Regions from separate parts of the Duganella vulcania genome, predicted to be linked through region 1. Evidence: predicted binding sites of a transcription regulator. Region 1 holds the regulator's gene; the other holds the start of a gene.
The links. The regulator sigma-54, encoded in region 1, starts transcription at its own class of promoters, with help from an activator protein. The targets are predictions, from matches to a motif close to TGGCANGNAANCTGCTTT.

Region 1 (4,210 bases):
TGACGCGCGGCACCTTGCTGCTGAAGTCGCCCAAGGCGGTGATGACCACCGACCCGGAAGGCTACGACTTCGTCGTGCTGACCAGCACGCCGGGCACGCCGGCCACCTTCCGCCAGAAGCGCGACGGCGCCGGCGACCAGTGGGTCGAAGGCGAAGCCGAGCGCATCGAGTACAGCAACAAGACCGACCTGGTCAAGCTGTTCTCCAAGGCCAAGGTGCGCCGCCTCGAAGGCGGCCGCCTCAGCGACGAGGTCAACGGCGAGTTCATTTCCTACGACAGCCGCAAGGAACAGTTCGCCGTGAAGAACACCGTCACCGGCGAGAGCAAGCCGGGCGCCGGCCGCGGCACCATGGTGATCCAGCCAACCATCCGCCCGGCCGCGCCGGCCGCCACGCCAGCCGCGTCGACGCCGCCGGCCACGGAGAAGTGAGCATGGAACCATCCTGCGGTAGCACCCTGATCGTACGCGGCCTGCAAAAGACCTACGGCAAGCGCCAGGTCGTGCATGACGTGTCCCTGCAAGTGGAATGCGGCGAAGTGGTGGGCCTGCTCGGCCCCAACGGCGCCGGCAAGACCACCTCGTTCTACATGATCGTCGGCCTGGTGCCGTCGGACGCCGGCAGCATCGACATCAGCGGCACCGACATCTCCTCGCTGCCGATCCACCGCCGCGCCTCGCTCGGCTTGTCCTACCTGCCGCAGGAAGCGTCGGTGTTCCGCAAGCTGACGGTGGAAGAAAATATCCGCGCCGTCCTCGAAATCCAGAAAGTGGACGGCAAGCCTTTATCCAAGGCTGCCATTGATGAACGGCTCAATACCCTGCTGGCCGATTTGCAGATCGAAAAGCTGCGCGAGAACCAGGCGCTGTCGCTTTCGGGCGGCGAGCGCCGCCGCGTGGAGATCGCGCGCGCACTGGCCACCAACCCGCGCTTCGTGCTGCTCGACGAACCATTCGCCGGGGTCGACCCGATCGCCGTCATTGAGATCCAGCGCATCGTGCGCTTCCTCAAGGAACGCGGCATCGGCGTCCTCATTACCGATCACAATGTGCGCGAGACGCTGGGCATCTGCGACCGCGCATATATCATCAACCAGGGCACGGTATTGGCTTCAGGCCGGCCAGACGACATCATCGCCAACGAATCGGTGCGTCGCGTGTATCTGGGTGAACACTTCCGTATGTGACCCATGAAACAGTCTTTGCAACTGCGCACGTCGCAGCACCTCGCGCTGACGCCCCAGTTGCAGCAGTCGATCCGGCTGCTGCAACTGTCGACGCTGGAGCTGCATCAGGAACTGGAACAGCTGCTGACCGATAATCCGCTGCTGGAGCGCCTCGACGACCCGCTGGACCGCTCGCTGCGGCTGCTGTCGGACGGCGCCATCAGCCAGCAAGCCCCGGTCGGCGACGCGCCGCCGGAAGGCCCGCCCAACGCCCAGGAGGCGCCGGCCGCCGACGCCGACAACTACGACGGCCCGGCCGCCGACACCGAGAGCACCAGCAGCGACGCCGACGTCGACTGGAGCGACGCCGGCCGCAGCAAGGCGCCCGACGACGAGGATGCGCGTCCGCAGCTCGAGGCCAGCCACTGCACGCTGCGCGAGCACCTGATGGAGCAGATGCGCGTGACGGTGCTGGAGATGCGCGACCGCGCGCTGGTCGAGCTGATCATCGACGCGCTGGACGAGAACGGCTACCTGGAGGAATCGCTGGAGGAAATCCACGCCCGCCTGCCGGAAGAGCTGGAGGTGGACCTCGACGAACTGCGCACCGCGCTGTCGCTGCTGCAAAGCTTCGACCCGATGGGCGTGGGCGCGCGCAACGCGTCCGAGTGTCTGGCGCTGCAGATCAAGCGCCTGCCGGGCATCCCGCTGGTCACGCGGCGCATGGCGCTGGCCATCGTGGAAAATCATTTGACCTGGTTTGCCCAGCGCGACTTCAACAAATTGAAGAAGGCGCTGCTGTGCGACGACGAGGATTTGCGCGAAGCACAAACCGTCATCCGCCAGTGCAATCCGCATCCGGGCTCGGCGTTCGCGTCGGACGTGTCGGACTACGTGGTGCCGGATGTGATCGTCAAGAAATCACGCAACGGCTGGCAAGTGAGCCTCAACAACGACGTCATGCCGCGCCTGCGCGTGAACGCCATGTACGCCAACCTGCTCAAGCAGGGAAAAGGCGAGGGCGCGATGGGCGCGCAGCTGCAGGAAGCCAAGTGGCTGATCAAGAATATGCGCCAGCGTTTCGACACGATTTTGCGCGTCGCACAAGCGATAGTAGAACGACAAAAGAACTTTTTCTCGCACGGCGCGGTCGCCATGCGCCCCCTTGTGCTTCGCGAAATTGCTGATACACTGGGTCTACACGAGAGCACTATTTCTCGTGTAACAACTCAAAAATATATGCTGACCCCGCATGGCATGTTTGAGTTGAAATATTTCTTTGGTAGCCATGTCGCCACCGAAGCGGGGGGGGAAGCAAGTTCGACGGCGATACGCGCACTCATTGTGCAATTGACAGGAGCAGAAGACCCGAAAAATCCTTTATCCGACAGTAAGATTGCGGACATGCTGGGAGAACAAGGCATGGTGATTGCGCGACGAACTGTTGCCAAATATCGCGAAGCTTTGAAAATCCCGCCAGTCAGTCTCCGCAAGTCTTTGTAGTTACTTGGTTCCTGCGCGCCCGGTAGCAATGGGCCCCGCACTAACCGTAAGAAGCGACATTATCTTTAGGAGTGTGTATGAATCTCACCATCAGTGGACATCATCTCGAAGTGACCTCGGCCATCCGTGAATACGTGCAGAGCAAGCTGGAACGCGTCACCCGCCACTTTGATCAAGTGATTGATATTGCTGTCATCCTGACCGTAGATAACCTTAAAGAGAAAGAGAAACGCCAGAAGGCTGAAATCAACCTGCGCATGTCGGGCAAGACCGTCTACGTGGAAAGCCTGTCCCAGGACCTGTACGCCGCCATCGACACCTTGGTCGACAAGCTGGATCGGCAGGTCATGAAGTACAAAGCCAAGGTCCAAGAGCACGGTCACGATGCGATCAAGCATCTCCCGGATAGCTACGAACCCGCTGCCGCCGCCCTATAACAACGGCCCCGGCACCATCAAACTAAGGGCGCACTGGCGCCCTTTTTTGCGCCCGCATAGAATAGGGTTTTCACCACTATCCTGCGCACCCCATGAGCGAATACGTCCACACCAGCGTCAGCAACGGAACCGGCTTCATCACGCTGGACCGGCCCAAGGCCTTGAACTCTTTATCGCTGGCGATGGTGCGCGACATCACGCAGGCGCTGATGGCGTGGCGCGACGACAGCGGCGTGGCCGCCGTGGTCATCCGCAGCAGCAGCGAGAAGGCCTTCTGCGCCGGCGGCGACATCCGCTTCTTCTACGACGCCGGCCGCGCCACGCCGCAGGGCGGCAGCGCGCTGGTGGAGGACTTCTTCACCGAGGAGTACGCGCTCAACCACCTGATCCATTTTTATCCCAAGCCGTACATCGCGCTGATGGATGGCGTGGTCATGGGTGGCGGCATGGGCGTGGCGCAGGGCGGCCCCGGCTGCCGCGTGCGCATCGTCACCGGGCGGACCAAAATGGCCATGCCGGAAGTGAACATCGGCCTGTTCCCGGATGTGGGCGGCAGCTACTTCCTGTCGCGCGCGCCGGGCAAGCTGGGCTGCTATCTCGGCGTGACCGGCGTGACCATTAGCGCGGCCGACGCGCTGTACGCGGGACTGGCCGACCACTACGCGCCGGCCGAAGCGATGGAGGTGCTGGAGGCCATCCTGGAATCGACCGCCGGCGCGGAACTGGCCGAGGCCATCGCCGCCTTCGCCGAGCCGTTCAAGGGCGCGGCGGGCGACAGCAAGCTGGCGGCCGAGCGCGCCGCCATCGATCGCCACTTCGGCGCCGGCTCGGTGCCGGCCATCATCGCCTCGCTGAAAACGGACGACAGCGCCTTCGCGCAAAAGACGCTGCAGGTCATGGCCACGCGCTCGCCGCTGATGATGTGCGTGACGCACGAGCTGGTCAAGCGCGGCGCCGCGCTGGACGTGGCCGGCTGCCTGCGCATGGAGCGCACGCTGGTGCGCCACAACTTCGAGGATGGCGAAGTGATCGAAGGCGTGCGCGCGCTGGTGATCGACAAGGACAACGCGCCGCAATGGAAGCCGGCCTCGCTGGACGAGGTGGA
Region 2 (4,210 bases), on a different contig from region 1:
CAAAAGCCGTTGATGCCGTCAGGTATCAGCGGCTTTTTCATTTGCGCGGCGTTTGAGCGGGATCAAGGTCCATCGACGCCCGGAAAACCTCCTTTCCCTATAATCGACCTTCTTGTGGGGAGTTTTTTCATGCGAAAAATCAGACCTTCCGCGATTGTCGTGTTTCTTTCCATGCTGGCGCTGGTGTTGCTGCTGGCGGTGCTGAGCGCCTGGTGCGGCGTGGGCAATATTCCCGGCCTGGGCGATTTCCGGGGCGTGGCCGTCACCGCGGCGGCCGTGGCGCTGGTCTACCTGTACGGCATGCTGGTGTTCCGGATTTTCATGTGGGCGCTGCCCCTGCATGATGGCAATATCGAATTCGGCTCCAGGCAGGAGTTCATCTACCAGGTCTATGTGCTGTTCTACCTGATCCTGTTCAATTCGCTGATACGCGGCGGCATCATTCCGATTCCGATCATGCGGCTGATCTATCTCGGGCTGGGCGCCCGCCTGGGCGCCAACACCTACAGCTCGGGCATCATTTACGATCCCTCGTTTGTGACCATGGGCGCTAACAGCGTGGTGGGCGAGACGGCCTTGCTGGTGCCCCATGTGATCGAGGGCGATACCTTGGGACATTATTTCATCACGATAGGCGACCATGTCACGATAGGCGCCCATGCGGTCGTGCTGTCAGGTGTGACGATAGGCAATAACGCCATCGTGGCGGCCAATTCGCTGGTGGCCAAGGGCACGCGCATCGAGTCCGGCGAGATCTGGGGCGGCAGCCCGGCGCGGCGCCTGAAATAAAAAGGCCGGCGCCCCCAAGCGCCGGCCTCTACCGATTACCGATCGCACACCCCGGCCAGGGATCATTGCCGTTTTTCGCGGCGGCGGCCGAACGACCCCATGCCGAAGATGCCTGCCGCAACCAGCGCCAGCGTGGCCGGCTCAGGCACGGGCGTGAATTGCTGGGCTCCGTCGATGTTCAACACGAATTGCGAATCCGTGTTCGGACCGGTCGCAATGCCGTTGACCAGCAGCGGACGGGTGAAGCCGGGCGCGGCCGGGCCGGGGAAGTTGAGCGTGGTGTCGAACCGGGTGCCGGCCAGGGCCGGCGAGACGTAGGTCGAGTTCGTCATCAGCACGGTGCCGGCCAACGTCGCCGAGCCCACGCCGGTGGCGCCGGGAGTGCCGGACGTGCCGGTCGCTAAAAAGGTCGACAGTTCCGCGTCCCAGGTGCCCGACAGCATGGCCACGCCATCGGTGAATCCCAGTCCGGTCGCTTGGTCGGCATCGGGCGAGTTATCGAAATACACCGTCCAGGTGCTGGTGGTGGAGGGGGTGAAGGTGAGGGCGACCGTCGAGCAGCCCGCATTGAGGCAGGTAGCCCGTTCGTGCAAGGTGGCGGTGGTCGTCAGCTCGTAGGTGCCTACGGCGGGGCCTGGGGGCGCGACGCGCAGATCCGGCGTTGCCGAGGTGCTGCCGATGGCTGCGGCGAAGGCCTGGTACGTCAGGGTGAAGTCGGCGAAATCGCCGGTATTGTTGGCGGGGGTCAGGGTGAACCCCTGAACCAGGCCTGCGCCGTTTTGATGCCAGTCGATCCCCGTGAAATTCTGGAGGACGCCATCGCCGCCCAAGGCGGACGGGGCGGCCGGTTCTCCGGGGTTGCCTGCAAACAGCACGTTGGCGGCGCTACGGGTGTCCAGCGTGGTCGCGTGGACTGCGCCGATCGAGAACAGCGCTCCCAGCAGAGCGCTTAGTGTGCCTAATTTTTTCATTTTATTTCCTTCCTGATGAATGAAGAATCGCTACGCAAGGGGCTTCGAAACTTTGCCAACCCATCTAAACGGGGCGGCTACCCTCTACCTAGCAAATGCCAAGCCATGTCCGAAGGAATGTGTAAGTGATTGTTTTAACAGCATATTTTGGCGTTGTTCCGGTCTGTTAACGAGGGCCTGTAAAAATAACCGACACTACATCGTGTCGAGTTTCGCCTTCACCTCGGCGCGTTTCGGGAAGTCCTTGCCGGAGGCCAGCAACTGTTCCAACTGGCGCCGCGCCGCGATGATATTGCCGGCCTTCAGCAGGGTCAGGCCGAGGTGATAGCTGATGTCGGGCGTGTCGGGCGCCAGCGTGTTGGCCTTGCGCAGCAAGGGCAGGGCGCGGCCGGTGTCGCCTTGCTCGGACAGTATCCAGCCCAGGGTGTCGAGGACGGCGGGGCTGGTGCCGGCCAGCCGGTAAGCCTGTTCGGCGGTGGCCAGGGCGCGCTCGTCCTTTTCCTGCTGGTAGGCCCAGGCCAGGTTGTTGAGCGCCACGGCGTTTTTCGGGTCGAGCCGGACGATGGACTCGAACAAGCCGATCGCCGCCGGGTATCGCCCGGCCGACAGCTCGGCGCTGGCCAGGTAGAGCCGGACGCTGAGCTCGGCCGGGTGTTGCTGCAGCCACTGGGCGGCGTGCTGGTTCGCCTCCTTGCTTTTGCCCGCCTTCAGCAGCGCCTGGTGGAGCTTGATCGCCAGCGGCGGCAACTTGCTCATCTTGAACGCCTGCTCGTAGGCGCGCAGCGCTTCCTGCGGTTTCTGCCGCTCCATCCAGATATCGCCCTCCAGCGTCAGCCCCGCCGGCAGGTCGGGCCGCTGGCGCTGCACGGTCTGGGCGAGGGCCAGCGCCTCGGTGTAGTCTTTATTTTCCACCAGCAAGGTCGCGGCGAGGACCTGGGCTTCGAACCAGTCCGGTTTCAGGCGCAGGGCTTTCTTGGCGGAATCGAGGGCGCCGGCCTTGTCCTTGAGCGCGGCCTGGGCATAGGCGCGGCGCAGCTGCACGGCGGCCGAGGCCGGCTGCAATCCGGCCAGCTTGCCATAGTTTTCCAGCCCCGCTTCGTAGTTGCCGTTGGCAACCTGGATCTGCGCCAGCAGCGCCAGCGCGTCGGGATCGGCTGGATGGCTGGTCAGTAGCGACTGGGCCAGTTTCAGGGCCTTGTCCCTGGCGCCGGCACCCTGGTAAAGATTCGCCAGCAGCAAGGCCGGCGTCAGGGCGTCGGGATGTTCGGCGGTGGCGCGTTCCAGCCAGCGCATCGCTTCCGGGGCGTTATTGCGCCGCAGGGCCAGGCGGGCCAGCGCCGTCATCAGGCCAACGTTGCGCTTGTCTTTGGCCAGCGCTGCCTCGTAACGCTGGCGCGCCTGTTCGGGTTTCTTTTCCGCCAGATCCATTTGCGCCAGGTTTTCAAGCGCCGGCAGGTAGGAAGGGTCCAGCGCCAGCGCCTGCTCGAAGCCGGCGCGCGCGCCAGCCAGGTCGTGTTTGGACAGGAGGATGCCGCCCTTCATGTTTTGTACCAGGGGATTTTTGCCGTCGTGCCGCTCCATCGCCGTGATCGCCGACAAGGCCTTGTCGTATTCCTGGTTGCGCAAATAGGTCATCGCCAGCAGGATGCCGGCGCGGCCGCTCTTGTCGTCCAGCGTGGTGGCCTGTTCCAGTTCGGCCACCGCGCGCGCCGATTCGCCCGCGCCCAGGCGGCTCAAGCCCAGCGAGGTGTGCAGGCTGGCCGTTTGCGGCGCCAGGTCGCTGGCCGCCTGGAAGTACTCGGCGGCCTTGGCGAAATGCCGGGCCTGCATCTGCGCTTGCCCGGCCAGGGCCAGCAATTCCACGTCCTTCCGGTTGGCTTCCAGCAGCGGTTCCAGCACGGAGAGCGCGTCGTCGGTCTTGCCGCTCCTCAACAGCAGTCCGGCCAGGCGCTTGCTGGCGTAGACCTGGTGCGGAGTCGTGTCGAGGAATTTGCGGAAGGACAGTTCGGCTTCCAGATACGAGCCCATCGCCAGCTGAACCGAGCCCATCAGGAGGACGCTGGGCATGTGGTCCGGCATCGCGCGCAAGATCTGCTGCAGGGTGTCGCGCGCCGCCGGATATTTCGCTTCCTGAAAATCGAGCAGGGCTTGTGTGTAGAACACTTGCAAGCTGCCGGGCGCGTTCTTGCGGGCGGCGTCGATTTCGGCGCGGGCTTCGGCCAGCTTTTTGCCCTGGATCAGCAGGTTGGCGCTGTCGACGTGGGCCTGGGTATTGTTCGGTTGCAGCGTCAGGATCTTCTTGTACGTCAGCAGGGCTTCCGCTTCCTTGCCCTGCAGGCGCTGCAGGTCGCCCTTGAATCGCAGGCATTCGATGTTGTCGGGATGTTTGGCCAAGGCGCGTTCGATGCGTTCGGCGGCCAGGTCCAGGTGCTGCGATATTGCGGCGATTT

Region 2: pepA (flocculation-associated PEP-CTERM protein PepA) is a predicted target of sigma-54. The motif match lies at 1,849-1,866, and genes of this name have one in related genera.

What each region holds. Positions count from the first base shown of each region.
Region 1 is NZ_WWCX01000024.1:5,953-10,162, reverse strand. Features, by position in the region: gene lptA (lipopolysaccharide transport periplasmic protein LptA) at 1-431, shown strand, start outside; gene lptB (LPS export ABC transporter ATP-binding protein) at 434-1,186, shown strand; gene GTP90_RS15445 (RNA polymerase factor sigma-54) at 1,190-2,668, shown strand; gene hpf (ribosome hibernation-promoting factor, HPF/YfiA family) at 2,746-3,105, shown strand; gene GTP90_RS15435 (enoyl-CoA hydratase/isomerase family protein) at 3,198-4,210, shown strand, end outside.
Region 2 is NZ_WWCX01000006.1:85,917-90,126, reverse strand. Features, by position in the region: gene GTP90_RS07045 (acyltransferase) at 130-789, shown strand; gene pepA (flocculation-associated PEP-CTERM protein PepA) at 852-1,760, opposite strand; gene prsT (XrtA/PEP-CTERM system TPR-repeat protein PrsT) at 1,956-4,210, opposite strand, start outside.